DNA from 2 places in the Pseudomonas germanica genome. Region 2 is predicted to be linked to the other one. Evidence: predicted binding sites of a transcription regulator. Region 2 holds the regulator's gene; the other holds the start of a gene.
What was found. Region 2 encodes FliA, which starts transcription of late flagellar genes. Its sites were predicted from a motif close to CTAAAGTTTNNNNNNNNNNNGCCGNTAA; they were not measured.
Positions count from the first base shown of each region.

Region 1: J0G10_RS01660 (methyl-accepting chemotaxis protein) is a predicted target of FliA. The motif match lies at 13,912-13,939, and genes of this name have one in related genera.

Region 1 is NZ_CP071586.1:355,306-371,461, reverse strand. It holds gene J0G10_RS01705 (immunoglobulin-like domain-containing protein) at 1-1,039, shown strand, start outside; gene J0G10_RS01700 (hypothetical protein) at 1,187-1,525, shown strand; gene lapD (cyclic di-GMP receptor LapD) at 1,868-3,814, opposite strand; gene lapG (cysteine protease LapG) at 3,829-4,521, opposite strand; gene J0G10_RS01685 (GntR family transcriptional regulator) at 4,719-5,429, shown strand; gene J0G10_RS01680 (DUF3050 domain-containing protein) at 6,175-6,951, shown strand; gene J0G10_RS01675 (diiron oxygenase) at 6,948-7,877, shown strand; gene J0G10_RS01670 (amino acid adenylation domain-containing protein) at 7,891-11,283, shown strand; gene J0G10_RS01665 (SRPBCC family protein) at 11,306-11,773, shown strand; gene J0G10_RS01660 (methyl-accepting chemotaxis protein) at 11,916-13,796, opposite strand; partial or broken gene J0G10_RS29910 (PepSY domain-containing protein) at 14,059-14,295, shown strand; rRNA gene rrf (5S ribosomal RNA) at 14,367-14,482, opposite strand; rRNA gene rrf (5S ribosomal RNA) at 14,589-14,704, opposite strand; rRNA gene J0G10_RS01645 (23S ribosomal RNA) at 14,856-16,156, opposite strand, start outside.
Region 2 is NZ_CP071586.1:2,062,414-2,078,569, reverse strand. It holds gene J0G10_RS09190 (hypothetical protein) at 45-692, shown strand; gene J0G10_RS09185 (hypothetical protein) at 770-2,416, opposite strand; gene J0G10_RS09180 (DUF2802 domain-containing protein) at 2,635-3,030, opposite strand; gene J0G10_RS09175 (chemotaxis protein CheW) at 3,031-3,516, opposite strand; gene J0G10_RS09170 (CheW domain-containing protein) at 3,607-4,557, opposite strand; gene J0G10_RS09165 (ParA family protein) at 4,674-5,462, opposite strand; gene motD (flagellar motor protein MotD) at 5,506-6,396, opposite strand; gene J0G10_RS09155 (flagellar motor protein) at 6,409-7,149, opposite strand; gene J0G10_RS09150 (protein-glutamate methylesterase/protein-glutamine glutaminase) at 7,149-8,297, opposite strand; gene J0G10_RS09145 (chemotaxis protein CheA) at 8,347-10,623, opposite strand; gene J0G10_RS09140 (protein phosphatase CheZ) at 10,678-11,466, opposite strand; gene J0G10_RS09135 (chemotaxis response regulator CheY) at 11,485-11,856, opposite strand; gene fliA (RNA polymerase sigma factor FliA) at 12,023-12,763, opposite strand; gene fleN (flagellar synthesis regulator FleN) at 12,760-13,590, opposite strand; gene flhF (flagellar biosynthesis protein FlhF) at 13,707-15,047, opposite strand; gene flhA (flagellar biosynthesis protein FlhA) at 15,059-16,156, opposite strand, start outside.

The sequences.
Region 1 (16,156 bases), 1.7 Mb from region 2:
GATCAACAGCGCCGGCACCGTGACCCTGCAAACCTACACTTCGTGGTGGGGCTGGAGCAGCTCTAATCTGGGCACCATCCACGCGCAGGGCGACGGCACTTATGAGTTGTCGAGTCTGGCGGGTACCGGTAACAGCACCAACTCGTCAACGACCAGCAACTCGACCAGTGGTTTTGCCTTGCTCAACGGTCTGTCGAACGTCGAGGCTATCGGACTGAACAACGATGTCAGCCTCAACGATCTGAAGCCGTACGATACGGATAAAACGCCGCAGACCAACATTGATCCGAAGGATCTGGCCAACTCGATCATCGGCCACACCGAAGCGACGCTGCCGGGCAACGACACCGTCAGCGGTGGCGACGGCAATGACATCCTGTTCGGCGATCTGGTCAGCTTCAACGGCATTGCCGGCGAGGGTTATCAGGCGATGCAGGCGTTCGTTGCCAAAGAAACCGGGGTCGATGTCAGCAAAGTCACCACCAGCAACGTGCACCAGTACATCACCGAGCACTATCAGGCGTTCGATGTCTCCGGCGCGCACGATGGTAACGACACCCTGCTGGGCGGCGCGGGCAATGACATCCTGTTCGGCTCGGGCGGCAACGATTTGCTCGATGGCGGCAAAGGTAATGACATCCTGCTCGGCGGCACCGGCAACGACACGCTGATCGGCGGTCAGGGTAATGACATCCTCATCGGTGGTTCGGGTGCCGACACCTTCGTCTGGAAGGCGGGCGACACCGGCAACGACGTGATCAAGGACTTCAAGGCCAGCGAAGGTGACCGCATCGATCTGCGTGATCTGCTGCAGGGCGAGACCGGCAGCACCATCGACAACTTCCTGAAGATCACCACGGTCGACGGCACGTCGTCGCTGCAAGTCAGCTCGGCGGGCAAGTTCAACTCCGGCGACGCTGCGGCGGCAACCCCGGACGTGACGATCAAACTGGAAGGCAACAACTGGTCGAGCGCCAACATTCACAACCTGATTGCCGGCAGCGACCCGACCATCAAGGTCGACCACAACAACAGCTGATAGTGAACAAAACGGCCGCCCCGATGGGGCGGCCGTCACGTTTGTGCTGACCGGACCGGTGACGATCGCGTCGCCGCACCGCATACTCGCGCACAGTTGGCTATGCTGCTGACAGCATGACGCTGGTTCATTTCTGAGGGATGCTCAATGTTTTACGTGCAACGCGATGCGCAAGGTCTGTTGATTCGCGTGGAAGCCGCGGCCTACGCCGAGGCCACGGAAACGCTGCCGGCCGACAGCCATGAAATCCAGGCCTGGTTCGCCAATGAAGTGGTGGAAACCAGCCTGAAACAGCTCAAGCAGAGCGACTTCGAAATGATTCGGGTACTCGACGACCTGATTCAGGTGCTGACCCAGAAGGGCGTGATCCGCGTCACCGACCTGCCGCCGGCGGCTCAGGCCAAGTTGATGGACCGGACCCAGGCGCGTGAGGCGTTGGGCGGGTTGAGCCAGTTGATCGATGAGGATGAGGGCGGGTTGATCTGATCCACCCGGTATCAAAAGCCTACCCTCACCCCAGCCCTCTCCCCGAGGGAGAGGGGGCCGACCGAGGTGTCTGGCGTCATACATCGACCTGAAAAACCGGGTCGATTATGGATTCAGCGCAAATCGCTCACGTCGGCGTATTTCCCGAATATCCCCTAATCAGTCCCCTCTCCCTGACCGAGAGGGGTCGACCGAGGAGTCTGGCGCTATACATCGACCTGAGAAATCGAGTCGATTATGGATTCAGCGCAAATCGTTCACGTCGGCGTATTACATCAATATCCCACGATCAGTCCCCTCTCCCTCTGGGAGAGGGCTAGGGTGAGGATGGCTTTTGCAATCTCACCGCCAAGGCCGAGGCTCACCAAACAACTGCCCCTGAACCCCATACAAGCCCATCTCGCGAATCACCGACAACTCCCCTTCCGTCTCGACCCGCTCGGCAATCAGCGGCAGATCAATGCTGTGCGCCGCACGCTGGATCGCCTCGATAAACAGACGCTTGTCACTCTCCTGATCAATCGCACGAATGTAACTGCCATCGATCTTCAAGTACGCCAGCCCCAGCCGCGCCAGGTTGCCGATCATGCTGAAGCGACCACCAAAGCGTTGCAGGCTCAGAGAGAAACCGAGTTCGCGCAGGCGCCGGGTCAACTGCTCCAGCACCGCTTGTTCGGGCAATTGCTCCTCGCCGATTTCCAGGGTCAAGCGCTCGCCCAGGTTGGAATGCGCGCGCAGAATCTCGAAGACTTTGTTCAGTGCCTGCGGATCAGCCAGGGTCGCCGAGGACAAGTTCAGCGCCAGCGAATCTTCGTGCCCTTTCATCTGCTCCAGCACGCGTTCGAGCATCAAGCGGTCAAGCCGTGCAGTCCAGCCGAAGCGTTCCAGCCACGGCAGGAAGCGCCCGGCCGGGATGGTCTTGCCCTGATCATCGAGCAGGCGCGAGAGCACTTTGTAATGCAGCACCAGCTGCGTGTCTGCAGCGGCAACCACTGGCTGGAAATACAGCTCGAAACGCTGCTGACTCAAGGCCTGATCGAGCAAGCGATGCCAGGCATGGTGATCGTCGCCGACATCCGCCGTCAGGCTCTGATCGATGCACGCCCAATTCTGCTCGCCCTGACCTTCAGCTTGCGCCAGCGCCTGATCGCCGAGCGTCAGTACTTGTTGCGGTGAATCACCGTGGGTGAACGGCGCCAGGCCGATCGACGCCACGGCAGCCACGTCGGTCGCCCCGGTGGCGTGCAGACTGCTCAAAGCGCTGTCGAGGTTCTGCGCCAGTTGCAGCGCTTCCTCACGGACCAGCCCCGGCGCCAGCACGGCAAACTCACCGCCACGAATACGGGTGACGAGGTTCTGGGTTTCCGGGTATTTGGCGCATTCGCGGGACAGTTGTTCGCCAACAGCCTTCAACAATTCATCGGTGCGCTGACCGCCCAAGCGCTGGTTGAGCCCGGCCAGATCCTTGACCCGCAACAGCAGCAGATAACCGGAACTGGCCTGCTCCGGGTTGCTCACCCGGTTGTGCAACTGCATCTCGAAATAACGTCGGTTGGCCAGCCCGGTGAGATTGTCCTGATAGGACTCGGCGCGCAGTTTTTCGCTACGTTCGGCCTGCTCCTGGAACAGCGCCTTGAGCTTCTCGACCATCTGGTTCATCGCCTGCACCACGCGGCGCAATTCAGGTGTGCGCGGCAATTCCGGCAGGCTGAGGAATTCGCGACGGGCGATGGCGTGGGACTGCTTGACCATGTAATCCAGTGGCTTCAATTGCCGACGCAGTAGCAGCGCGCCAAGCACGGCACTGATCGCCCCGCAGATCAGCAGCCAGCCAAGGCTACCCAATGCGCTCTGCCACAATTTGGCCACAGCAAACATCGGATGGCTGACTACCTCGACCCGCGCCGCCTGCTCCCAGCCACGGCTGACCAGCGCGTCGCCACCGGCCGGCTCCAGCCCGATCAGCTTGACGAACCAGTCCGGCACATTGGTGACGGCCGGAATGCCGTTGCGCTCAACAATCGTCTGGTCAGTCTTCAGATCGACCACGCGGATGCTCGCGTAATAACCGCTGTCGAAAATCGAGCTGACCAGCAACTCGACCATGGCCGGGTCGTCGATATTCGGCGTCAGCGACAACGCCAGCGCCGTCGCGGCGTCCTGGGCGTGGGAACGCAACTGGTTGACGTACTGGGTGCGCGAGCTCTCCAGACTGACCATGAAGCTGCCGGTGAAGGCGACCACCAGGAACAGACAGATAGCGATCAACAGCTGTTTGAACAAAGACATCTGAGCGCATGCTCCTAGTTAGTCGTTTCGACCGGGAAACCTTCGGCCTGCATTTTCTTCAACACATCCTGCCAGCGTGACAGGCGTTTGGTATCTCCGACCTTCTTGTTGCCCTTGGCGCCTGGCAGGTACAACCCTTCAGCATTAAAAGAGTAGACCGGCAGCAAATCGGTTCGCTGCGACGCCGGCTGGATCGGGTCGATCAGGCTGTCGAGCACCAGAGGCATGGCATCGGGGGTGGCATAGTAAGTCAGGACCATATGCGCGCGGTTCTGGCGCAACGCTTTGACATAAGTAATGCGCAGCTTGTCACTGGAAACCCCAAGGTGACGCAAGCTGAAATACTTGGCGATCGCATAGTCTTCGCAGTCGCCGGCGCCCTTCCACAGCGCCTCGATCGGCGTTTCCCAGTAATCGACCTCGTGCCACAGATCGATGTCTTCGACATAGCGCACCTGTTTGTTGAAGAACAGGTTCACCACTTTGAGCTTTTCCATCTCGCTGACCTGTTTCTGCGTGGCCAACAGATTCTGCCAGGCATCAATGCGCTGCTGGCCGGCACCCAGCGGCCCGTAGAGTGCCGTGGCTTTGCGGCTGATCGTGGAAAAATCCCAATCGGCATGCAGACCGCCCAGCATGACGCCGGCCAGCAGCAGTGCGCAGCCTAGCCAGCGCAGAGTCCGGGGGATCGCGAAACGTACCGCCACAGCAGGTTTCCAGGGGGCAGGAAGGAAAGCGTTTGATGGTGAAGCTTAGCCCGACAAAAAACAATGGCACCATGAGATCATACTCGGCACGCTAAACTTCAGTTGGCACAGCGATGTTTTACAAGGTTTGACAACCTGTAGAGCAATCACTAGTGTAATTTGGATCCAAACCAGGCCGACATACAGGGTGCGTAGTCGTGACACAGAAGCCCAAACCGTTGCACAGCATTAAAGTCGATGGACCGATTCCTGCTCATCTGGCCCGTTCGGTGATCGAAGAAACCCTGCGCTCAGCAATCCTCGACGGTCGTCTGCCCTGTGGCACGGCGCTGCGCCAGCAGGATCTGGCCGACCTTTTCGGTGTCAGCCGCATGCCGGTGCGCGAAGCGTTGCGCCAGCTCGAAGCCCAAGAACTGCTGAGCGTTACTACGCATAAAGGTGCAGTGGTTGCGCCATTGATTCAGGGTGATGCTACCGAAACCTACGAGCTGCGCATCCTGCTCGAATCCGAAGCCATGCGGCAATCGATTCCGCTGCTGACCGCTGCCGACCACGCACGCGCAGCCGGGTACATCGAAGAGCTCGAGGCGCAACACGACTACACGGAAATCGGCCGACTCAACCGTTTGTTCCACATGGCCCTGTACAGCAAGGCGCCCAACCAACGCTTACTGCGACTGGTTGAAGACGGGCTAAACGAAGAGGAGCGTTTTCTGCGCTTCAACCTTGAGGCCATGGGCCTGGGCAAATTGTCCCAGGACGATCATCGGGCGATGTTGCAAGCCGTGCTGGATCGCGACACTGAACTGTCGATCAAACTCCTCGAGCAGCACCTCAATCGCGGTGTCGAAGTGATTACTCGTTATCTCGCTACCCCTGCCGCGCAAAACCGCCAAGCTGCGCGCTGAGCGCGCACCGCCCCGCGAATCACCCGCTTACAAATCCCCAAGCGATCCGCCAGCCCTCTGCTGGGCGGATCCACATGTCCGCTCTAACCTCCCTGCGCCGTTCAGTCCGATATTTGCAAGTTACCGCTGATGAATCGGTCATAGCCGTGGCGCAAATTTACCCGCACTCTTGAGCCGCCACCCCATAAAGAACGGGCGACGCGCCGCCCTGCCGGCGCAGTCCCCGCACCAGGAACCTACGGAAGGAGCCTTGCCACGGGAAAAAGGAAGTCATGGCGCGGGGTCACGGCCAACTTCCGCCCCTTTTAAATCATTCAACTCTTATTACTGGAAAGTTGCTTCGAGTGAGGCATTCACTCTTCTTGAGCAATTTTGGCCGTTATTCGCCGAAAGGAGCAACTACGCCCAAATAAAACTTTATTTGAAAGTTTTATTGGAACAACTCAACTTCAAAAAACAGCCAACTTAAAATAATTAAAAATATACTTGTTAAACACTTTGTCGGTGTATTAGCTTTTCTTCGCCAAGTTTGAACTTCACCCTTCACCTCGGCAGCAGCCCAATGCCTGCGGAGCAGCAGCAGCGCTTTATGGGCAGACATGAAGTCATGTCAAAGGTATATCGATCCGCACTTACCTATCAGGAAGGAAGGCTGTCGTCCGTCGACAGAAAACAAGTAAGTCGTAATTCCATTGATTGCGCAGTTGCAGAGCAGTTCCATTTAATATCAACGATAAAGGACATCATGATGCCCACTAAGCACCAACTCACCCTGAAGAAAGCCGAACTTAGCATTCACCCGATCTTTTCCGAGATCACGTCGTTATCGGTATTGCGTCGTTTCATGGAAACCCATGTATTTGCCGTGTGGGATTTCATGTCGCTGACCAAACGCCTGCAGCAGGAACTGACCTGCACGCGTTTGCCCTGGCTACCGCCGCGTGACCCTCACGCCGCGCGGTTGATCAACGAGATCGTTCTCGGTGAAGAATCGGATGATCGCCTGACCGAGGGGCATTACAGCCATTTCGAGTTGTACTTGGATGCGATGCGCGAAATCGGCGCGAGTACCACCGCCGTAGAGCGCTTTGTCGCCCTGCAACAGGAAGGCGTGAGCTATGACGTCGCGCTGCAAAGCGTCGAGGTTGATCCGGCTGCCGCGCAGTTTGTCCGCGATACTTTGCGTACCGCCCTGCATGCTCCCGGACACAGCGTGGCGGCGGCGTTTCTGCATGGTCGCGAGAGCGTGATCCCGACCATGTTCCAGCGCATTCTTGACGACTGGGGCATCGGTATCGAACAGGCGCCGACCTTTCGCTATTACCTGGAACGGCACATCGAGGTCGACTCCGAAGACCACGGCCCGGCGGCCGAACACCTGCTCGAGCGCCTGGTCGACGGCGACCCGCAACGTGAAGCCGAGGTCTACGCCAGCGCCATTGCCGCCGTGGAAAGCCGTATCGCCTTGTGGGACGGCCTGCGCGTAAGCATGCGCGAGCCGTTGGCAGAGGTGACCCAATGAACGCTGCTGACTATCAATCCTTTGCCGACGCCTGGGAGAATCGCGCGACCATCCGCACCCGCCCGCGACGCGTACTCGAAGACGACGAACGGCTGATCTATCCGCTCAGTCGTCAGCCGCTGGTACTCAGCGAAACCTTCCTGCGCGAGTGCCCGCAACAGCGTGATTTCGCCTTGGTACAGACGCTGTACAAATTCATCAACGACGTGGTGATTTTCGAGACCGAGATCGTCGACAAGACCGCGCGCAGCATCGCCAAGAATCGCTTCGCCGTGGCCTTCCCGTTTGCCTGTCGTTACGACGCGATGACCGTGGTGGTCGACGAGGATTACCACGCCCTCGTGGCGATGGATTTCATGCAGCAAACAGTGGCGATGACCGGCATCGAACCGATTCAGCTCCCCGATGAAATCGAACTGAGCCGGGCGATTCCTGCGGCAGTAGCGCTGGCGCCAGAGCACCTGCGCAGCGCGGTCGAATTGATCTGCGTGGCCATCGCCGAAAACACCGTGACCGGTGATGTCGCGGCGTTCGCACGCGACGACACGGTCAAGCCGTCGATCAAAGGCCTGATGGCCGATCACTTGCTCGATGAAGGTCGCCATTCGAGTTTCTGGGCGCGGATGGTGCGCATCTATTGGCACACCGCCAACGCGGCGGATCGCGAAACCATCGCGCAGATTCTGCCGGTGTTCATCGGCCATTACCTGACCAACGACATCCAGAAAGCCTTCGACCTGCGCCTGATCGACGCACTGCCGGTCAGCGAGACCACCCGCCGCTCGCTCAGGGACGAGATGGCCGGGCTCGCGTTCCCGATCAATCGCCACCATCCGCTGGTGGGCAACATCGTCAAGTTCTTCCACAACAGCTCGCTGCTCGACACGCCGTGCGTGCAGCACGCGTTACGCGATTACCTGGTTTGATGAGGAGGCCGACATGAAACGTCTCGACATTTTGCTGATTGGCGCCAGCCAGGCGATGACCGACCTGGCGCAGGAACTGGAACAACACGGTCACTCATTGCAGCGCAGCGCTGCCGGTGCAGCGACGGTGGATCTGATCATCGACGATGGTTTTATCGGCGCCGGCGATTTCTGCTCGATCCCGCACCTGCATCTGCGTTTGGGTGTCGGCGTGCAGAGCCATGCCGGTTTGCCGACACTCGATTTGCTGTGTTTCCTTGGCTCGTCACTGATCAGCCGCGTGCCGATTGGCGATGAGCCGTCCGGCAATGGGCAGGCGCTGCGGCAACGGGTGCTGACGCAGGTGGTCGATGAAGTGGCGTTGCTGGTCAGCCGCTTCTCCCGTGATGCTGACTATCTGCAGCAGGCCGCGTCAGTGACTGCGCCGGATTTCGAGAGAATGGAAAACCTGCTGTTCCTCGACAGCCTGGCTTACGTCCATCGCCGCAACGACACGACCAATCTCACACTGCTGGAAGAGGCGCAGATCCCGGTGATCGAGCGCCTGCAACGAAGCTTGATCCACCACGCTGAACGCCCGGCGCTACACATCGCCGAACAGTCGATCAGCTATCGCCAACTGCACGCTCACAGTCGTGCGCTTCAGCAGCGGTTGCTGCCCTTGCTCGAGCAACAGCCAAAACCGTGGGTGGTCGGCATTTGCCTGCCAAAAAGCCCGGCGCTGTTCGCCTCGATTCTGGCGATCCTCGGCAGCGGCGCGGTGTATCTGCCGCTGGAGCCGAGTCATCCGTTACAGCGTCAGCAATACATTCTGCAAAATGCTGGCGCGCTGCTGTTGCTGCATGATGGCGAGCATCCGCTCAGCGCATCCTTGGCGGGGCTGGACGTCAGCCGCATCGACAGCTCAGAGGCAGATCTCAGCCAACCGCTAATGCGCCGCCGTCCCGACCTTGATGCACCGTGCATGGCGCTCTATACCTCGGGCACCACCGGACATCCGAAAGGCGTGTTGCTCAGTCAGGCCAACCTCGCGCACTTCACCGCGTGGTACGCCGATTACGTGCAATTGCAGGCCGAGAGTCGGGTCTTGCAGTTCTCGTCGCTGAGCTTCGATTCGTCACTGATCGACATCTTCCCGACCCTGCTGGAAGGTGCCGAACTGGTGGTGCCGGACGACACGCAACGGCGCGATCCATTGCAACTGGTCGCGTTGATCCGCCGCCGACACCTGACCCACGCATTCCTGCCACCGGCGCTGTTGAGCATCCTGCCGCTGGAGCAACTGGAAGGCGTGCAAGTGATGACCGGCGGCGATGTCTGCGAGCCGTTTGTCATTGAGCAACTGACCCGTCAAGGCACACTGCACAACCTTTACGGCCCGACCGAAGCCACCGTACTGATCACCGCGCGCCAGCTCAAACCGGGCGACAGTAACCGCACCCTCGGGGCACCAATCGCCAACAGCCAAGTGCTGATTCTCGATGACGATTTGCAACCGGTGGCGGAGCACACCGTCGGCGAATTGTTCATCATCGGCCCCGGTGTTTGCCTCGGTTATCTGAACAATCCGCCGCAGACCGCCGAGCGTTATCTGACCCTGCAATTGCCGGACGGCCAAACGCTGCGCGCCTACCGCAGCGGCGACATGGCCAGGTGGGGCGAGCACGGTATCGAACTGTGCGGGCGGCGCGACAATCAGGTAAAAATCCGTGGCTTCCGGGTCGAGCCGGAAGAGATCGAGCGCTGCCTGCGCGAGAGCCAGTTGTACCGGCAAATGGCGGTGGTGATCGACAGTCAGCGGCGCATTCTCGCGTTCCTCGCACAAGCGCAATCGGACACCGCACGCGACGCGCTGAAAGCCCACGCCAGACAGTTTTTGCCGGACTACATGCAACCGGTGGCGTGGACCGAGCTGGCGAGCATGCCGTTCGCCAGCAACGGCAAAGTCGATCGCAAAGCACTGCTGGAACTGCCAGTGAGCGTGCAGGACAACGGGCCGAAATGCCTGCCGGTGAATGCCGATGAAGCGCTGTTGCTGGAGATCTGGGCGGAGTTGCTGGAGCTGCCGAGCAGCGACATTTCCACTGACGAAAGCTTCTTCAATCTTGGTGGCCACTCGATTCTGCTCTCGCGCATGTTGCTGCGTTTGCGTGAGGAGTTCGGGCGTAGCATTTCGATCAACCGCTTCATCGAACTGCCGACCATCATCAAACTGGCAACGCTGGTACGCGGCACCGATGACAGCGCCGTACTCAGCGCCCAGGCCATGGCCGACGCCGAGCGTGCACTGGAAATCGAGCCACTGCCGATCAGCCACATGGGCGATGTGCATAAAGTCATCGTAACCGGCGCCAATAGTTTTGTCGGCGTGCACATCGTTGAGGCGCTGCTCGGTTGGGGCGCCAGCGAAGTGGCGTGTCTGGTGCGCGACGGCGGCGGTAAAACTGCGGCGCAACGCTTTGCCGAGTCACTGCGTGAAAACCGCCTGGAGCATCTGGATCTGAGTCGCGTGCGGGTTTACGCGGCGGATATTACGCGCCCGCAGTTGGGCCTGAATGACGACGACTATCAGCGCCTGGATCGCGAGTTCGGCGCACTGGTGCACAACGCCGCTAACGTCAATCACGTACTCGATTACGAGTCGCTGGCGGCGGACAACGTCGAACCGATTTTCGCCCTGCTGCGCTTGTGCGAAGGGCAGAGCAAAAAGGTTTTCAACTTCGTCTCGACGCTGTCGGCTTCCAGCACGGTGGACGATGCTGGACGGGTGCTGGAACTGCCAGCCGCCACGACCCCACCGATCTATATTCGCAACGGCTACAACCTGTCGAAATGGGTCGGCGAACGCATCCTCGAACGGGCGCGGGAACGCGGTGTACGGGTCAATCTGTATCGCCCTGGCAACATTAGTTTCAACAGCCTCAGCGGTGTTTGTCAGCCGCACAAAAACCGTTTGATGCTGATGCTCAAAGGCTCGATCCAGCTCGGCCAGGTGCCGGCCTTCGCGCTGAATTTCGACCTGATGCCAGTGGACTTTCTTGCCCGCTTCATTGCCTTCCACGCCAGCCGTTATTCACCCGAACGTGCGGTGTTCAACCTGCATAACCCCGAGCCATTGAGCTGGGATGCCTACGTCGCTTCGTTCCGCGAAACCGGCAGCAAGTTCGCACTGGTCAGCGTCGCCGACTGGCAGCAGCAGCTCGGGCGTGTCGATACCGACAACGCGCTGTTCGGCGTGCTCGGTTTCTACCTCAACGGCTTCGAAGAAGACATCGGCGACATCTCCCTGATTGGCCATGCCAACGCTGAGGCCGGCGTGCAGTTGATGGGCGCGCACTACCCACAGAAATCCCCGGCACTGCTGCGTCGTGGCTGCGATTACCTGAAAGAAATTAACTTCATCTGATCCATCAAACAGGAGCAACACCATGAGCACTCTGCAACCCGACACCCTGATCAAAAACCCGCATGGCTACCACGTTGCGTCTTCGGTAGAAGTGCCGGCAGACGCGGCGCAGGTCTGGGCAGTGGTCGGCCAATTCGGCGGTTTCGACCGCTTCATTCCGGCGCTGTCGCACATCGAAACAATCGGCGAGGGTGTGTCCTCGCTGCGCAAAAAATGCTTCAAGGATGGCAACGTGGTGGTCGAGCAACTCAACTCCCGCGATGAGCAGGCCCGATGCATGACCTGGACGACGATTTACAACACGTTGGGGGTGGCGAATCTGTGGGCGGCGATGAATGTCGAATCGCTGGGCGCGGGTAAGTCTCGGGCGACGTGGACGATCATTGCCGAGCCGGCTGCGGGCGGTGAAGAGGCACTGCCAGGGTTCAAGGATTTTGTGCAGGGGTTTGCGGATGATGCGATGGGGAATGTGCTGAAGCTGTTTGTTTAAGGCTTGAGCTTGGCGGGGAGTTCTAGACCGCTATCGCGAGCAGGCTCACTCCTACAGTTGATCGGGTTCCTTCAGATGGAGCCCGGTTAATTTGTAGGAGTGAGCCTGCTCGCGATGAACGATAACGGGGTCTGACTTCAGGTCAGATCTTGAAGCTGTCGACCAACTGCTTCAGACGATTGGCCTGCTGCGACAACGCATCACAATCCTTCAACGTTTCATTGAGGTTGGCGACGCTCTGCTGGTTCAGCAGGTTGATCTGGTTAACGTCGACGTTGAGGGTTTCCACAACCGCGGTCTGCTCTTCAGTGGCCGCTGCCACCGATTGGTTCATGCCGTCGATTTCACCGATACGTTGAGTCACGCTGACCAGACGCAAACCGGCCTGATTGGCCACTTCCACGCTCTGCTCGCTGGACACCTGACTGGCGTTCATCGTGGTCACCGCTTCCCGCGAACCAATCTGCAACGACGTGATCATTTTGTGGATCTCTTCCGCCGACTCCTGGGTGCGATGGGCAAGGTTTCGCACCTCGTCCGCCACCACGGCAAAACCACGTCCGGCTTCACCGGCACGCGCCGCTTCGATTGCGGCGTTAAGTGCCAGCAGGTTGGTCTGCTGCGAAATCCCTTTGATCACATCGAGGATGTGGCCGATGTTGTCGGTGCTGGCGTTCAGGGTTTCGATCTGCGTGCACGACAGGCTGATCTTCTGCGACAACTCTGTCATCGCTTGAATCGTCTGCTCGACCACCTGACGACCGTCATCAGCCTGCTCGCTGGCGCCGCTGGCGTGTTGCGAAGCATCGGCGGCGTTGCGCGCAATTTCCTGAGTGGCGGCGCCCAGCTCGTTAATAGCGGCAGCCACGCTGTTGGTGCGCGCGCTTTGTTCGTCAGAACCGACGATCGAAGCGTTGGACGACGCCATCACGCGCTGCGACAAGTCATGCACGTGGCGGGTTGCCGAGGACACTTCGGAAATCGACGCGTGAATCCGTTCAACGAACTGGTTGAATGCGCTGCCCAATTCACCGAATTCGTCTTTGCTCTCAACCACCAGACGACGGGTCAGATCGCCTTCACCCTGAGCGATGTCCTGCATCGCACGACCCATGGTGGTCAGCGGACGCATCAACACATTGATCAACAGGCTCAGCAGCAGCGCAATCGCAGCCACAGCAACAAACATCGCGATCAGCGCCGAGGTGCGGAATTGGCTGAGTGCGGCGTAGGCTTTATCGCGATCGATCGACAGACCGATGTACCACTGCGCATTCGGCAGATCGCTGACCGGGGTAAACGACAGAATACGTTCCTGACCGTTGAGCACGACGTTCTGGTTGCCCTTCTCGATGCGCACGCTGGTGTTCGGGTAGATGTCTTTCAGGTTTTTCATGACCTGATCTTTGTCCGGGCTGACGATCACCTGACCGTCGGCGCTGACCAGAAACGCATGGCCAAGGCCACCGAAGTCCACCGAGTTGATGATCTTCACCAGGGTTTCCAGGCTCAGGTCACCACCGACGACGCCGAGCAGTTCGCCGTTCTTTTTCACCGGCATGGCGATGGTTACCACCAAGCCACCGACGGCCGCCATGTACGGCGGCGTCAGCATGGTTTTGTCGGCAGCGACTGCTTGCTTGTACCAAGGGCGCTGACGCGGGTCATAGCCGTCCGGCATCTTCGCGTCAGGGCGCTGGGTGAACACACCGTTGGCCTGACCGACATAGGTGAACTGGAAGTTCGAGGTGAACGCTGGTTGATCGACCAGGCCCGGGAAATCCGCGTCCTTGCCCTGATGGGCAACGTTCTGCGCGAGGTTTTCCAGCACCAGAATCCGCCCGCTCATCCAGTTCTGCACGCTGCTGGCGGTCAGATCACCGGCCTGCTGCACGGAAGACTGGAGGTTCTGGCGAATGGTGTTTCGCTGCAGATAGTCGTTGTAGAGGGTGAACAGCGCGAACGCCAGGACCACGACGCCCGAGGCGGCCAACAGGATTTTATGGCTGAACTTGAGATTCATTTCATGGGACTTCTTATGCCAAAAGTGGGGATGCGTTCCGGATGCAACATTCCATGTACAGTGCAGGCAGCGTTCTACTAGCCGCTCTACTTTGGTGCACGCATGTCTCACCAGTCTGTCGGCACGTGTCGGAGAAATCTTAGGGCCACACAGGAAATGGATGGTATTTCTGCCAGATTCCCGCCCAACGGCGTGCCAGAGCGTTCGTCACGGTGTTTTTCAGGAGCAATGTTGGAGCGGCAATTGCAAATTCTGGTTGTGATTTCATGGTACGGACGGGCGCTTGTCAGGGCAGGAGATTGCTGGGCAGGGGACGTTGGGAGAGCAGTTTTACCGGTTGCAGGTGCCGTTACATGGAGGTCGAATCATTGGTGTTAAGGGGTAAGTGATGATCACGGTGCTAGCCGCTTTGATTGCAGACTTGTCGGGGACTGGCGTCTACATCTGGTGGCGCAAATGGCAGGCCCGACGTATCAGCAAGACACGTAAAGCTTTCTGATCATCGGTTTTGCAGGCCCTGAAATGACAAAACCCCTGTCTGCGTTAGCAGACAGGGGTTTCGGAATTTAATCTTGACGATGACCTACTCTCACATGGGGAAACCCCACACTACCATCGGCGATGCATCGTTTCACTGCTGAGTTCGGGATGGGATCAGGTGGTTCCAACGCTCTATGGTCGTCAAGAAATTCTTTATCTGGCCCGTCAACACGGTAACAAGCCAGCAAAAACGGATGTTTCTACTTAAAACAAAACCCCAACTGCTTTCGCAATTGGGGTTTCGGAATTTAATCTTGACGATGACCTACTCTCACATGGGGAAACCCCACACTACCATCGGCGATGCATCGTTTCACTGCTGAGTTCGGGATGGGATCAGGTGGTTCCAACGCTCTATGGTCGTCAAGAAATTCGGGTACTGACTCGTGGCCAAATGGCCTCGCTTCAGCAAATTGGGTATGTGATAGCTTTCGGTGTTTGTGAACATCGAACTTTCGGTTCGTTTCGTCTTCACACACCGCAATCTGGTCTCTTCGACGCAAATTGCTTGGGTGTTATATGGTCAAGCCTCACGGGCAATTAGTATTGGTTAGCTCAACGCCTCACAGCGCTTACACACCCAACCTATCAACGTCGTAGTCTTCGACGGCCCTTCAGGGAACTCAAGGTTCCAGTGAGATCTCATCTTGAGGCAAGTTTCCCGCTTAGATGCTTTCAGCGGTTATCTTTCCCGAACATAGCTACCCGGCAATGCCACTGGCGTGACAACCGGAACACCAGAGGTTCGTCCACTCCGGTCCTCTCGTACTAGGAGCAGCCCCTCTCAAATCTCAAACGTCCACGGCAGATAGGGACCGAACTGTCTCACGACGTTCTAAACCCAGCTCGCGTACCACTTTAAATGGCGAACAGCCATACCCTTGGGACCGGCTTCAGCCCCAGGATGTGATGAGCCGACATCGAGGTGCCAAACACCGCCGTCGATATGAACTCTTGGGCGGTATCAGCCTGTTATCCCCGGAGTACCTTTTATCCGTTGAGCGATGGCCCTTCCATACAGAACCACCGGATCACTAAGACCTACTTTCGTACCTGCTCGACGTGTCTGTCTCGCAGTCAAGCGCGCTTTTGCCTTTATACTCTACGACCGATTTCCGACCGGTCTGAGCGCACCTTCGTACTCCTCCGTTACTCTTTAGGAGGAGACCGCCCCAGTCAAACTACCCACCATACACTGTCCTCGATCCGGATAACGGACCTGAGTTAGAACCTCAAAGTTGCCAGGGTGGTATTTCAAGGATGGCTCCACGCGAACTGGCGTCCACGCTTCAAAGCCTCCCACCTATCCTACACAAGCAAATTCAAAGTCCAGTGCAAAGCTATAGTAAAGGTTCACGGGGTCTTTCCGTCTAGCCGCGGATACACTGCATCTTCACAGCGATTTCAATTTCACTGAGTCTCGGGTGGAGACAGCGCCGCCATCGTTACGCCATTCGTGCAGGTCGGAACTTACCCGACAAGGAATTTCGCTACCTTAGGACCGTTATAGTTACGGCCGCCGTTTACCGGGGCTTCGATCAAGAGCTTCGCGTTAGCTAACCCCATCAATTAACCTTCCGGCACCGGGCAGGCGTCACACCCTATACGTCCACTTTCGTGTTTGCAGAGTGCTGTGTTTTTAATAAACAGTCGCAGCGGCCTGGTATCTTCGACCGGCATGAGCTTACGGAGCAAGTCCTTCACCCTCACCGGCGCACCTTCTCCCGAAGTTACGGTGCCATTTTGCCTAGTTCCTTCACCCGAGTTCTCTCAAGCGCCTTGGTATTCTCTACCCAACCACCTGTGTCGGTTTGGGGTAC
Region 2 (16,156 bases):
GCAATCCGCCGCGCACTTGATGTCCCCCAAAAGGAGTTAAAGAGATGAGTACTGAACTCAATGCATTGGACCTTACTGCCCCCAAAGTTCTGGAGGCCTACGGTGCTGACGGTAAACGTCTGAACTTCAACGACGTTTATAACAGCACACATGTCAATGTGCAGGTGCCACACTACGTCGGCATGCTCGGCGGGCAAACCGTGAGGGTACGCTGGACAAATGGCCGTTATAAATATGACACCGAGACACTGACCGTAGGCATCCCCGGAAAGCTGAACTTTAGAATTCCTCGCCTGGAAGTTATCGATTCCATTGACAGCCTTGTCACTGTCAACTATAGCGTCCGCCCGACCCCTGGCGCGCCGCTGCTCATTTCCAAATCACTCTCATTGAGTATCGACCCACAACTATTTGATCTCAGTCAGCCGCGACTTTCCGCAGACAGAAAAAATGTAACCGTCAAGTTCTTGAACATGACTTCCGGTTATACCGTAAGAGTAAGGTGGCATGGCGTGGTGGTCCGGGATACCGAGAGCCAGCCGATTCAAAACAGTTCGTCGATGACCTTTAACATTCCGGCACACTGGGTAACAGAAAATGCGGGCAAGGTCGTGCCGATAAACTACAGCGTTCACCGCTCAGGCTCTAACGATAATCTAATGTTTTCTCGTGTATTGCGCGTCACGCTTTGAATCCCCCCGAAAAAAAAGGCATAAAGTGCAGATAATCCACACCTTATGCCTTTCAACCTCAATCGCGACGAGCGCGCTTAACGTCCTTTCACCGCTGTGGCCTGATCTGCTTCATGAAAACTGAACGCGGCCGCTGCCCCGGGTGCAAGATCCACTCTGATAACAGGCAACACATCACCGGTCATGTTGAAATAGTCCTGCTGGATGTACTTGGCCCCCGTCACCCCTGAACCACCGTCTTGGCGTTGAAGATAGAAAAACGCGTAAAGCGGTAGTTGCTTCGGAATATCCTGGGGCCAAAGAGACATGATTATCTCGTTGTGCTGTGGGCGCTCACCCGCAGGCGGCTCAAAATGAGCTCGCGCTTCAAGGCTGATGGCAAACTGTTCAACACTAGAAGTGAATCCACATTGATGTTTATTTCTGTTTGAAAAAGATCCGGAACCCGCCACTGATCGATAATGTGTTTTCCACTTCTCTAGAGTGGTGACACCTTCTTCGGGGCAGGAACGACTGTTGGCGGGATAGGAACTGTGCGCTCCACAACCACCAACGCCTGCGCGGTACCAACTCGCGGCATCCGTAGGAAACGAGCACAGTAGGCTGATCGGATAGGTGCCCAGCCGCTCTGCAGTGGCGAAGTCCTTGAAAATAAAACCGTGAAGATCTCCCCACGCCAGTGTTGTGATGCCTAAATCCTTACGCAGGTAAGAAAAAGGAACCCCTTTCTTGTTGATTGCCGTAGGGCTTGGATTCCAGGAATGGTAAGACGGCTTGGCCCCAGTGGTACGCACTATCACACCACTGCAATAATACGCAGGCTTTGCGCTACAGTTATTTGAAACATTGTTGTATCGGCTGTTCAGCCTTTCCGCGACCAACTGACCGAATCGTTGATCTTTCGCATCAAAACTGAATATCTGCTTGTTGGCTGCGGCCATATTGATTTTCACAATAGGGACGTACAAAGACGTCTCAAGATAATACTCACGTTGAAATTTCTGTGCGTCCGCCAATTTAGCCGGTGATGAAGCCTCGTAAAACACGGCCTCGACTGGAAGTTTCTCAGGCTTGCTTTCATCCCAGGTTTCAACCAGGACCTCAGTGGGCTTGGCCGTCCACGTTGCATCCATGAGCTTGTGTGCTTCCAGACTGGCCTTGAATTGCGCAGCGACAACCGTACTTAACGAACATTGGTTCTTTGGCAAAGAATCATGTTCCTTGAAATTTTTCAACCATGCCGCAGCCGTAGTGGGAGAGCCCCATAACTTTGCACAATTGGCAAGATCAGGATCCGCTTGTGCCACTTTCGGTGCAAATCCACAACCGTGGTCTGCCCGTTCATTGAGTGATTCGGTCGGAAAAGGGAAAATACAACGCAGACTCACGGCCTTACCCACCGCCAATGCTGAAGTCTGGTCCTTCAAGATAAAGCCGCTTTTTCTGTTTCCGTTAAGTGCAGTACTACCGACATCCGAGCGGATATAAGTGAATGCAACGGAGCCAAGCTTTGTCGCCTGTGAACCATAATCCCAGAATTTGAAAAATGTGCTGTAGTCTACCGCCCGCAAAAGAACACCGGAACAATAATAGGCAGGAGTGCCATTTGAACACTGCGCAACATTGTTTTGATATTTTGCATTCAAGTCTGCCACTAACGCCGGACCCGACACGGCATTAACAGCAGCGGAAAAAACTAAAGTCAAGAACAGTAAGAGTTTCATATTCACACCCTGATGAAGTTGATTTCATCTTGAGTATGTTGAGCATCGAAGATTGTTATCTACTGTCAGATCTGACAGTCCCGACAGGCGGTACTTTATGCATAAATGAAAAGATCGCAGCCTTCGACCGCTCCTACATCAGGATTAGCGTTTCCCCTGTAGGCGCTGCCGAACGCTGCGATCTTTTGATATTGCTTGCCGCTATAAGCTCGAAGCTCTTAGCTGCCCTTATGTAACTTGCGCATCAACTCCGCCTCAGCCTGTGTCAACCCACACGACTGAGTCAGTTCATCCACGCTTGCGCCCATGCCCACCAGTTTCGCCGCCTGGGCGAATGACAGGCTCGACGGGTCGCGTTGTTCAAGCGCGACAATCTTGTCCGGCAACGGATTCACCACCGCGCGCAACTCGTGCAGGGCGTCGCCCATGCGCACGTTGCCGTTCTGGTAGTCGTCGACACGCTTGGCCAAGTCTTTGATGCGCTGGTCACGCAACGCATCGCCCTGAGCCTGTTGCGCAGCGATCACCCGCTGCGCCTTGATGTACGACACAAACATTGCCAGTGTGCCTGCCCAGAAGAGGAACAGGACAATGACCGCGACCTCGAGAATCAATCAGATGCTCTCCAGTTCCGACCATTCTTCTTCGCTCATCATCTTGTCCAGCTCGACCAGGATCAGCAACTCGTTGTTCTTGTTGCACACGCCCTGGATGAACTTGGCCGACTCTTCGTTGCCAACGTTCGGCGCCGTCTCGATTTCCGACTGACGCAGATAAACCACTTCGGCGACGCTGTCGACCATGATGCCGACGACTTGCTTGTCGGCTTCGATGATGACGATACGGGTGTTGTCGCTGATCTCACCGGTGCTCAGGCCGAAGCGCTGACGGGTGTCGATCACGGTGACCACGTTACCGCGCAGGTTGATGATACCCAGCACGTAGCTTGGCGCGCCCGGCACAGGAGCGATCTCGGTGTAGCGCAGTACTTCCTGAACGCGCATTACGTTGATGCCGTAAGTCTCGTTGTCCAGTTTGAAGGTCACCCATTGCAGGATCGGATCTTCAGAACCTTTTGCATTCGTCGCCTGACTACTCATACCCTGACCCCTCGAAAAAACCGCTCTGAGCGGTGTGTGTTCTGTGTGGCGGCATTCAACAATGCCGTCGCCTGATTGTTATGTCGGCTGCTATGTCGGTTTATGTAGCGGCTTGTGGCCGCCGAGGTGCTTTGCCCCACCGCTGGCGATCAACTCGGCCAGTGCGGAAACGTCAAGCAATGCACACATGTGCTCAATCACGGTGCCGGCGAGCCATGGCCGCTGACCCCGGTGACTTCTCCATTTGATTTCATTCGGGTCCAGACGCAACGAGCGGCTGACCTGATGCACCGCCAGCCCCCACTCGTAACCTTGTACCGAAATCACGTACTGCAGGCCCTGACGGAAGTCATCGCGGTAGCGATCCGGCATGACCCAGCGCGCGGTGTCCAACACTTTCAAATTACCGGCCTGGCTCGGCAGGATGCCGAGGAACCATTCCGGCTGACCGAACAGCGGCGTCAGCTCGTGGCCGGCCAGCGAGTAGATCGAGCCGAGGCACACCAGCGGCACCGCGAGGGTCAGCCCGGCGACGTCGAACAGCAGGCATTCGAACGCTTCCGAGGCCCAGGCCGGGCGACCATCGGTTTCCACCGGTGGCGGCGTATTGCTCGGCGGCAGATGTACCTCCACCAGCGGTGGAACCAGCGTCTGTTCGACAGGCGCGGGTGCAACCGGAGCTGGGGCCGGTTCGACCACTGCCGGTTCCGGCGCGGTTTTCAGCAATTGGGTTTGCAGCAGCGGTGCCAATGTCGAGACCGGCGCGCGAACCGGCTCGGCTTCTTCAATCAATGTAACCGATGCCTTGGCGACCGGTGCGGCGGCAGGCGCAACAACCGGTGCGACAGGTTTGGCAGCCTTCTGCGCGTCACGCGCCTGCTCTTCCAGCACTGCGGCCTGAAACTCGTCCAGCGCCTCGGTACTTTCTTCGACAACTTCGACTGGCGTCGGCAACGCGTCAGGAATTTCCTGGAGCAAACTGTCCAGATACGACTGCAAGGCCAACTGCGGCTTCGACGTCAACTTCAAAGGCCGGTTCATGCACAGTCCCCTGTAGGAGCTGCCGCAGGCTGCGATCTTTTGATCTTTTCAGGAGCGCCACTAAGCAAGATCAAAAGATCGCAGCCTGCGGCAGCTCCTACAAGGTTCAACGTCATTCAAGCCACCTGCGGAACAAGTTGTTGCGCCAACAGATGCTTGAGCAGCGCGCGATACGCCAGCACGCCACGGCTCTTGCCGTCGAATTGCGAAGGCGTGACACCGGCACGGCTGGCGTCGCGCAGACGGGTGTCGACCGGGATGTAACCCTGCCAGATCTCGTCGGGGAATTTGTCGCGCAGCACGCGCAAGGTATGCATCGATGCCTGGGTACGACGATCAAACAGGGTCGGCACGATGCTGAACGGCAGCGCCTGTTTGCGCGAGCGGTTGATCATCGCCAGGGTGTTGACCATGCGTTCCAGGCCTTTGACGGCCAGGTGTTCGGTCTGCACCGGGATCACCAGTTGCTGGCTCGCCGCGAGGGCGTTGACCATCAGCACGCCGAGCAACGGCGGGCTGTCGATGACGGCGTAATCAAAGTCCTGCCACAGCTGCGCCAGACTCTTGGCGATCACCAGACCCAAGCCACTCTGTCCCGGCGACTGCCGCTCAAGGGTTGCCAACGCGGTGCTCGATGGCAGCAGGGAAATGCGTTCGTCGCTGGTCGACAACAGCAACTGCCCCGGCAGGCCTTGCGGCACGCTGCCCTTGTGCAGAAACAGGTCGTAATTGCTGTGTTCCAGGCTGTCGGGGTCATAGCCGAAATAGCTGGTCATCGAGCCGTGCGGGTCGAGATCGACCACAACCACGCGCTTGCCCGCCTCCGCCAGCAATCCGGCTAAAGCGATGGAAGATGTGGTTTTACCGACACCACCCTTTTGATTGGCGACTGCCCAGACTCTCATTCGGTTCGTTCCTCCCGGCCGATATGCTCGACCGAGACATAGCTCAGCGTGTTAATGCGGGTGACGGAGAATTGACGGCACTCTCGCGTCCCGGCGTCTTGACCGGGGTCGGTGCAGTTTGTGTGCCAGCACGCTTCAACGCAGCATCCGGTTGCGCATGGGCGGTTCCAGTGCCGGTCAGGCTGCGGCGCACATCGAGGTTTCGCGACACCACCAGTACGACGCGACGGTTCTTCGCGCGGCCTTCAGCGGTGGCGTTGTTGGCCACCGGCTGAAACTCACCGTAACCCACTGATGCCAGGCGACCAGGGTTGACGCCCTGCATCGCCAGCATGCGCACGATGCTCGCCGAGCGCGCCGAGGACAGCTCCCAGTTGGTCGGGTACTGCGCAGTGCGGATCGGTTGATCGTCGGTGAAACCTTCGACATGGATCGGGTTATCGAACGGTTTCAGAATCGCTGCAACCTTGTCGATGATGTTGAAGGCGATGTCACTCGGCATGGCGTCGCCGCTGCCGAACAACAGGCTGGAGTTGAGCTCGATCTCGACCCACAACTCGTTGCCGCGCACGGTCATCTGATTGGAGCTGATCAAATCGCCGAACGCGGCGCTGATGTCATCGGCGATGCTTTTCAGCGGATCGCTGGCACCGGCAATACCGGCGTCAACCTGCTCAGCGTCCTTGACCAGCGGCTTGGCCGGGGTCACGGTCTTCGGTCGTTCATCGCCAATCGGGATCGGTTTGAGCGAGCGGTCGGAGTCGGTGAAGACGCCGATCAGCGCTTCGGAAATGACTTTGTACTTGCCTTCGTTGATCGACGAAATCGAGTACATGACCACGAAGAACGCGAACAGCAGCGTGATGAAGTCAGCGTAGGAAACCAGCCAGCGTTCGTGGTTTACATGCTCTTCCTGGTGGCGACGACGTGCCATGAGGTTATTCCCTTAATCCATGAAGCCTTGCAGCTTCAACTCAATGGAGCGAGGGTTTTCACCTTCGGCGATCGACAAGATCCCTTCCAGCAACATTTCGCGATAACGCGACTGCCGCAACGCGATTGACTTCAGCTTGGCCGCCACTGGCAGCAACACCAGGTTGGCACTGGCCACGCCGTAAATGGTCGCGACGAAGGCCACGGCAATGCCGCTGCCCAATTGCGTCGGATCGGCGAGGTTGCCCATCACGTGGATCAGGCCCATCACCGCACCGATGATGCCGATGGTTGGCGCGTAGCCGCCCATGCTTTCAAAGACTTTCGCCGCTTCGATGTCACGGGCTTCCTGGGTGTAGAAGTCCACTTCGAGGATGCTGCGGATCGCTTCCGGCTCGGCGCCATCGACCAGCAGTTGCAGGCCTTTGCGCGAGTAGTTGTCAGGTTCGGCATCAGCCACGCCTTCCAGACCCAGCAGGCCTTCCTTGCGCGCGGTGAGGCTCCAGTTGACGACGCGATCGATACCACCGGCCAGATCGACCCGTGGCGGAAACAGGATCCACGCCAGAATCTGCATGGCGCGTTTGAACGCGCTCATCGGCGATTGCAGCAGTGCGGCACCGATGGTGCCGCCCAGTACGATCAATGCCGCCGGGCCGTTGGCCAGCGCACCGAGGTGACCACCTTCAAGGTAGTTACCACCGATGATGGCGACGAACGCCATGATGATCCCGATAAGGCTTAAAACATCCATCAGAGACACGCCTCGACAATGTGCTTGCCGATGTCGTCGAGGCTGTACACCGCGTCGGCGAGGTCGGCTTTAACGATGGCCATCGGCATGCCGTAGATCACGCAGCTTGCCTCATCCTGTGCCCACACCGCGCTGCCGCCCTGCTTGAGCAGACGCGCGCCTTCACGGCCGTCGGCGCCCATGCCGGTCAACACCACCGCCAGAACTTTGTCGCCGTAGGATTTCGCCGCCGAACCGAAGGTGATGTCCACGCACGGCTTGTAGTTCAGACGTTCGTCGCCCGGGAGGATTTTCACCGCGCCACGGCCGTCGATCATCATTTGCTTGCCACCCGGCGCGAGCAACGCCAGGCCCGGACGCAGGATGTCGCCATCCTCGGCTTCCTTGACGCTGATGCGGCACAGCTTGTCGAGACGCTCGGCAAAAGCCTTGGTGAACGCCGCCGGCATGTGCTGGATCAGCACGATCGGCGCCGGGAAATTCGCCGGCAATTGCGTCAGCACGCGTTGCAGCGCCACCGGGCCGCCCGTCGAGGTACCGATGGCAACCAGTTTGTAGGCTTTGCGTTTCGGCGCTGGCGACGAAGCGCTGGCGGCCGGAATACGGCTTGGAGCAGGTGCATGCACAGGCGCGGGTGTCGGACGTGCCGGTGCGCTGGTGCTGTGGCTGCTGAAGCTGGATGGCGCCGGAGCAGGCGTCGGTGCCGGCGCTGCGGCTGGAGCCGGCGCACTGTAAGCACTGAAACGACGGTTACTGCGCGAGATGCTATGCACCTTTTCGCACAGCAACTGCTTGACCTTCTCCGGGTTACGCGAGATGTCTTCGAAATTCTTCGGCAGGAAATCCACCGCACCGGCGTCCAGCGCATCCAGGGTGACCCGGGCGCCTTCGTGCGTCAGCGAGGAGAACATCAACACCGGGGTCGGGCAGCGCTGCATGATGTGCCGCACCGCCGTGATGCCGTCCATCATCGGCATCTCGTAGTCCATGGTGATCACGTCCGGCTTGAGCGCCAGCGCCTGATCAATCGCCTCTTTACCGTTGGTTGCGGTGCCGACCACCTGGATGCTCGGATCCGCTGAAAGAATTTCCGAGACGCGGCGGCGGAAAAAACCCGAATCGTCCACCACCAGGACTTTGACTGCCATAAACACTCCATTAGGTGCAGCGGGACGTTGTCGCCCCGCCGCCCCGGATTCAAATACGCCGTGCGGCGTAACGCTTGAGCATGCTTGGAACATCGAGAATCAGCGCGATGCGGCCGTCACCGGTAATGGTGGCGCCGGACATGCCCGGAGTGCCCTGCAGCATTTTGCCCAATGGCTTGATGACCACTTCTTCCTGACCGACCAGTTGATCGACGACAAAGCCGATCCGCTGCGTGCCCACCGAAAGGATCACCACGTGGCCTTCACGCTGCTCTTCGTGAGCGGCGGAGCTGACCAGCCAGCGCTTGAGGTAGAACAATGGCAGCGCCTTGTCCCGCACGATCACCACTTCCTGACCGTCGACGACGTTGGTGGTCGACAGGTCGAGGTGGAAGATTTCGTTGACGTTGACCAGCGGGAACGCAAACGCCTGATTGCCGAGCATGACCATCAGGGTTGGCATGATCGCGAGGGTCAGCGGCACCTTGATGACGATCTTCGAGCCCTGGCCCTTGGTCGAGTAAATGTTGATCGAACCGTTGAGCTGGGAAATCTTGGTCTTCACCACGTCCATGCCGACACCGCGGCCGGACACGTCGGAGATCTCAGTCTTGGTCGAGAAACCCGGGGCGAAAATCAGGTTGTAGCACTCGGTATCGCTCAGGCGATCGGCTGCGTCCTTGTCCATCACACCGCGTTTTACCGCGATGGCGCGCAGGACGTTCGGGTCCATGCCTTTGCCGTCATCGGAAATCGACAACAGGATGTGGTCGCCTTCCTGCTCGGCGGCCAGAACAACACGACCGCCACGGGCCTTGCCCGATGCCTCGCGCTCTTCCGGCGACTCGATGCCGTGGTCAACAGCGTTGCGCACCAAGTGGACCAGCGGGTCGGCCAGGGCCTCGACAAGGTTTTTGTCGAGGTCGGTTTCTTCGCCCACCAGTTCCAGGTTGATCTCTTTCTTGAGCTGACGCGCGAGGTCGCGAACCAGACGCGGGAAGCGCCCGAAGACCTTCTTGATCGGCTGCATCCGCGTCTTCATCACCGCGGTCTGCAAGTCAGCCGTGACCACGTCGAGGTTCGACACGGCCTTGGACATGGCTTCGTCGCCGCTGTTGAGGCCCAGGCGCACCAGACGGTTACGCACCAGCACCAACTCGCCGACCATGTTCATGATTTCGTCGAGACGCGCGGTGTCGACCCGCACGGTGGTCTCGGCTTCGCTAGCCGGTTTTTCCGGTGGCGGCGCAGCGGCGGCACGGGCCGGAGCCGGTGCAGCAGCGGCAGCCGGTTTCGGCGCTTCGGCTTTCGGCTCAGGCTTGGGAGCTGCCTTTGGCGCAGCAGCCGGAGCGGCCGCAGCCTTGGCGGCAGGCGCAGCCACCGTGGAAGCAGCGCCGGCAGTCGCGGCGCCAACGTCAGTGAACTTGCCTTTGCCGTGCAATTCGTCGAGCAGCGATTCGAACTCGTGATCGCTGATCAGATCGCTGCCGGCTGCGGCGGCTGCCGGCGCGGCTGGCGCAGCCGGTGCCGAGGCGATCGCCGATTCCAGTGCTTCAACGGCAAAATTGCCCTTGCCATGCAGTTGATCGAGCAGGGCTTCGAATTCGTCGTCGGTGATATCCGAGCTGTCGCCCGCCGCCGGGGCTACCGCAGCCGCTGCGGTCGGAGCCACGGCATCCGCCGCGAACTGGCCTTTGCCATGCAACTGATCGAGCAAAGACTCGAACTCGGCGTCAGTGATTTCGTCGCTCGCGGCTTCAGCGGCCGTTTGCGCAGGTGCAACAGCGGCCGGGGCTTCAGCTTCAGCCTTGACGGCGTTCAGCGAGTCCAGCAGTTGTTCAAATTCGTTATCGGTGATGTCGCCAGACGCGTCGCCTTCGACGACCAGTTCTTCGATCATCTCGGCCACCGGCGATGCCGGGGCGGCATCCGCCGATTGCGGTTCGGCCAGACGCGCCAGGGCGGCCAGCAGTTCCGGGGTGGCAGCGGTGATCGGTGCACGCTCACGGACTTCGCTGAACATGCTGTTCACCGCGTCCAGTGCTTCGAGGACAACGTCCATCAGTTCTGCATCAACGCGACGCTCACCCTTGCGCAGGATGTCGAACACGTTTTCGGCGATGTGACAGCACTCCACCAGCTCATTGAGCTGAAGGAAGCCGGCGCCCCCTTTTACAGTGTGGAAACCGCGAAAAATTGCGTTGAGCAGATCTGCGTCATCCGGACGGCTTTCCAGCTCGACCAGTTGTTCGGACAGTTGCTCAAGAATCTCGCCGGCCTCAACCAGGAAATCCTGAAGGATCTCTTCATCGGCGCCGAAGCTCATTAATGGGGTGCTCCTACAGGTCTAAAAACCCAAAAAACCTAAAATTCCACAACTCTAGAATCCGAGGCTGGATAACAAATCGTCCACATCGTCCTGACCGGACACAACGTCTTCTCGTTTATCGGCATGAATCTGCGGACCTTCACCCTGCGAGAGATGTTTTTGTGGATCTTTTTCTGCAAGCATCGCGGCGCGGTCATGTTCGATGCCCGCAAAGCGGTCGACCTGACTGGCCATGAGGACGAGTTTGAGCAAATTGCTTTCGACTTCGGTGACCAGTTGGGTCACACGCTTGATCACCTGACCGGTCAGGTCCTGGTAATCCTGGGCCAGCAGGATGTCGTTGAGATTGCTCGACACCGCACGGTTGTCCGTGCTGCTGCGTGACAGAAAACCGTCGACCCGGCGCGCCAGCTCGCGGAACTCTTCAGCCCCGACCTCGCGACGCATGAAGCGACCCCAATCGGCGCTCAAGGTCTGCGCTTCATCAGCCAGACTGTTGACCACCGGCGTGGCGCTTTCCACCAGATCCATGGTGCGGTTGGCCGCGGCTTCTGTCAGCTTGACCACATAGCCCAGGCGTTCGGTGGCGTCGGTGATTTGCGACACTTCCTCGGCCTGCGGCATGTTCGGATCGATCTGGAAGTTGACGATCGCACTGTGCAGTTCACGTGTGAGCTTGCCGACTTCCTGGTACAGGCCACGGTCACGGGTCTGATTGAGCTCATGGATCAGTTGCACAGCGTCGCCGAACCTGCCTTTTTCAAGGCTTTCGACCAGTTCGACCGCGTGTTTTTTCAGGGTCGACTCGAAATCGCCCTGTGAAGATTCGTTATGCTCCATAGCTCCCCCGCGCGTTCATCAGCCGATGCGTTCGAAAATCTTCTCGATTTTGTCTTTCAACGCCTGAGCCGTGAAAGGTTTGACTACGTAGCCGTTTACACCGGCCTGAGCGGCTTCAATGATCTGCTCGCGCTTGGCTTCTGCAGTCACCATCAGCACTGGCAGGTGCTTGAGTTTTTCATCGGCACGCACGTGGCGCAGCAGGTCGATACCGGTCATGCCCGGCATGTTCCAGTCCGTTACCAGAAAGTCGATGCTTCCGCTGTTGAGCACTGGAATGGCAGTCACGCCATCGTCAGCCTCGACGGTGTTGGTGAACCCAAGATCACGCAGCAGGTTCTTGATGATCCGCCGCATCGTTGAGAAGTCATCAACGATGAGGATTTTCATGTCTTTGTTCAATTCGACCTCCAAGCAGTCTTAAACGCGCCCAGCACCTGGACGCGCCACTTCAATCAATCGGCGCAGCACTCGAAGACTGTCTGGAGCACAACAGAGCAAGACCGGTGCCGTTCATCACCGCACCAGCCTCGTTCGCAGTGTCCCCACACTGCCTTCAGCGCGCTCGCCACTCCCCCAAACGCCCCCGCAAACGGGCCGCGCACTGGCTGTGTAACTGGCTGACCCGCGATTCACTGACGCCAAGGACTTCACCGATCTCCTTGAGGTTCAGCTCTTCGTCGTAGTACAGCGCCAACACCAGTCGCTCACGCTCCGGCAAATTGGCAATCGCGTCCGCCAACGCTGCCTGGAAACGTTCATCTTCCAGATCGCGTGACGGCTCCATATGAGCACTCGCGCCATCCTCGTGCAGCCCTTCGTGTTCGCCGTCCTGCAACAGGTCGTCGAAACTGAACAGGCGACTGCCCAAGGTGTCATTCAAAATCCCGTAGTAATCGTCGAGACTCAATTGGAGTTCGGCCGCAACCTCGTGATCTTTAGCATCACGGCCGGTTTTAGCTTCAATTGAGCGAATCGCGTCGCTGACCATACGGGTATTGCGGTGAACCGAGCGTGGCGCCCAGTCCCCTTTGCGCACTTCGTCGAGCATCGCACCGCGGATTCGTATGCCCGCGTACGTTTCGAAACTGGCGCCTTTGCTGGCGTCGTATTTGGTCGAGACTTCAAGCAGGCCGATCATCCCGGCCTGGATCAGGTCTTCGACCTGCACACTCGCCGGCAAGCGCGCCAGCAAGTGGTAGGCAATGCGTTTGACCAGTGGCGCGTAACGCTCGATCAACTCGTACTGCGCGTCACGTGCCGACTTCTTGTAGTAGTTCATACCGCTTGCGGTCATAGCACGGGCCCTGCCGTTTGCTGCACGAGGCGCTCGACGAAAAACTCAAGATGGCCACGCGGGTTGGCGGGCAGCGGCCAGGTGTCGACCTTCTGCGCGATCGCCTTGAACGCCAGCGCGCACTTGGAACGCGGAAAGGCTTCGTACACCGCGCGCTGCTTCTGCACCGCTTTACGCACGCTTTCGTCGTAAGGCACGGCGCCGACGTATTGTAGGGCCACGTCAAGAAAGCGATCCGTGACCTTGGTCAACTTGGCGAACAGGTTGCGCCCTTCCTGCGGGCTCTGCGCCATGTTGGCGAGGACGCGGAAGCGGTTCATGCCGTAATCGCGGTTGAGCAGTTTGATCAGCGCGTAAGCGTCAGTGATCGAGGTCGGCTCATCGCAGACCACCAGCAACACTTCTTGCGCGGCGCGAACAAAACTGACTACCGAGTCACCAATACCCGCAGCAGTGTCGATCACCAGTACATCGAGATTGTCACCGATGTCGCTGAACGCCTGAATCAGGCCGGCATGTTGCGCCGGGCTCAGGTGCACCATGCTTTGCGTGCCGGACGCCGCCGGCACGATGCGAATGCCACCGGGGCCTTGCAACAGCACGTCGCGCAGCTCGCACCGGCCTTCGATGACGTCGGCCAGCGTGCGTTTAGGGGTCAGCCCCAACAATACGTCAACGTTCGCCAGACCCAGGTCGGCGTCCAGCAGCATGACCCGACGGCCAAGCTCTGCCAGCGCCAGCGACAAGTTCACTGACACGTTAGTCTTGCCGACGCCACCTTTGCCGCCGGTCACCGCGATCACCTGTACGGGATGCATGCTGCCCATGTTATTTCTTTACCTTGTCTTGCATAGACGGAGGCCACATTACTGGCTGCGCGTTCACAACCGGAACAATGCATGGCAGACCATCGATGTAGGTACAAAAACTGTTCATGAATACCTCAGCCTACCTGCTTGGTCGGGCTGTGATAGATATCAGCGAACATGTCAGCCATGGCTTCTTCGCTGGGTTCTTCCTGCATTTGCACGCTGACGGCGCGGCTGACCAGTTGATGACGGCGCGGCAGATGCAAATCATCCGGAATCCGTGGGCCATCGGTCAGGTACGCGACCGGCAATTCATGACTGATCGCCAGGCTCAACACTTCGCCAAGGCTGGCCGTTTCATCCAGTTTAGTCAGGATGCAGCCGGCAAGCCCGCAACGCTTGTAACTGTGATAAGCGGCGGTTAGAACCTGTTTCTGGCTGGTGGTTGCCAAGACCAGATAATTTTTTGAACGAATGCCACGCCCGGCCAGACTTTCCAGCTGCATGCGCAGGGCCGGATCGCTGGCTTGCAGGCCGGCAGTATCGATCAACACCACGCGTTTGCGCAGCAGTGGATCCAGCGCTTGCACCAGCGATTGGCCCGGATCGACGTGGGTCACTGGCACATTGAGAATGCGGCCCAGCGTCTTCAGTTGTTCCTGAGCGCCGATACGGAAACTGTCCATGCTCACCAGCGCGACATTCTGCGCGCCGTATTTGAGCACATAACGCGCGGCAAGCTTGGCGAGTGTAGTGGTCTTGCCCATGCCGGCAGGGCCGACCATGGCAATCACACCGCCCTCTTCCAGCGGCTCGACTTCCGGTACGGCAATCATCCGTGCCAGGTGCGCGAGCAACATGCGCCAGGCCTGACGCGGTTCTTCGATATCGGTGATCATCGCCAGCAGATCGCGCGACAACGGGCCGGACAGACCGATACGTTGCAGACGGCGATACAGGTTGGCTTGCGCCGGACGGCTGCCTTGCAGCTGATTCCAGGCCAGGGTGCCGAGCTGAACTTCCATCAGCTCGCGCAGGCTGTTCAATTCAAAGCGCATCGAATCCAGTGCACGCGGATCGACACCGCCGGAGGACTGTGCAGGTGCCGGGGCCGGACGCGCCGGAGCGGCGTAAGTCGGCTCGGTCAGGGGTTCAGCGGCGGTCAGCGGCAGGCCGGCCGTCAACGGCAGCCCGGCGAAAATCTGGCGATTGCTGTTGCCGTCGGCTTCGCCACGCAGGCTCAACTCGGCCTGGGCGGTGACGATGCGCGACTGGGTCTTGCGCAGCTCGTCTTCGAGTTCCATGTTCGGAACCCGTGGCGCCAGCGCCGACAATTTGTAATCCAGTGCCGCCGTCAGCTCGACGCCGCCGGCAATGCGGCGGTTGCCAATGATGGCGGCATCAGCGCCCAGCTCATCACGAACCAGCTTCATGGCCTGACGCATATCGGCGGCAAAGAAACGCTTAACTTGCATAAACCACTACCTCAGCCGTTGGGCCCTACTGTCGCAACGATGGTCACTTGCTTGTTGTCCGGTATTTCCTGGTAGGCCAGCACATGCAATCCAGGGACTGCGAGGCGGCCAAAGCGCGAGAGCATCGCGCGGATCGGGCCGGCTACCAAGAGGATCACCGGCTGACCTTGCATTTCCTGACGCTGCGCCGCTTCGATGAGCGAACGCTGCAGCTTCTCGGCCATGCTTGGCTCCAGCAGAACACCCTCTTCCGAGCCTTGTCCTGCCTTCTGCAGACTATTGAGCAATATTTGTTCCAACCTTGGTTCCAAGGTGATCACAGGCAGCTCGGACTCAGTGCCTACAATGCTTTGGACGATGGCGCGCGATACGCCGACCCGCACAGCAGCCACCAGCGCGGCGGTATCTTGACTCTTCGCGGCGTTGTTGGCGATGGCTTCGGCGATGCTGCGGATATCGCGCACCGGCACATGTTCGGCAAGCAGCGCTTGCAGCACTTTGAGCAGCTGCGACAACGTGACCACGCCCGGCACCAGCTCTTCTGCCAGTTTCGGCGAGCTTTTGGCCAGCAATTGCATAAGTTGCTGCACTTCTTCGTGGCCGATCAGCTCACTGGAGTGCTTGTACAGAATCTGGTTCAAGTGGGTCGCGACCACGGTGCTGGCGTCGACCACGGTGTAACCGAGCGATTGTGCCTGGGCGCGCTGGCTGATTTCGATCCATACCGCCTCGAGGCCGAAAGCCGGATCTTTGGCGTTGATACCGTTGAGCGTGCCGTAGACCTGGCCTGGGTTGATCGCCAGTTCGCGGTCCGGGTAGATCTCGGCTTCGGCGAGGATCACGCCCATCAGGGTCAGGCGATAGGCGCTTGGCGCCAGATCGAGGTTGTCGCGGATGTGCACGGTCGGCATCAGGAAGCCCAGATCCTGCGAGAGCTTCTTGCGCACGCCCTTGATCCGCGCCAGCAATTGCCCGCCCTGGTTGCGATCCACCAATGGAATCAGGCGATAACCGACTTCCAGACCAATCATGTCGATCGGCGTCACGTCGTCCCAGCCCAGCTCTTTGGTTTCCATGGCGCGGGCCGGCGACGGCAGCAAATCCTGCTG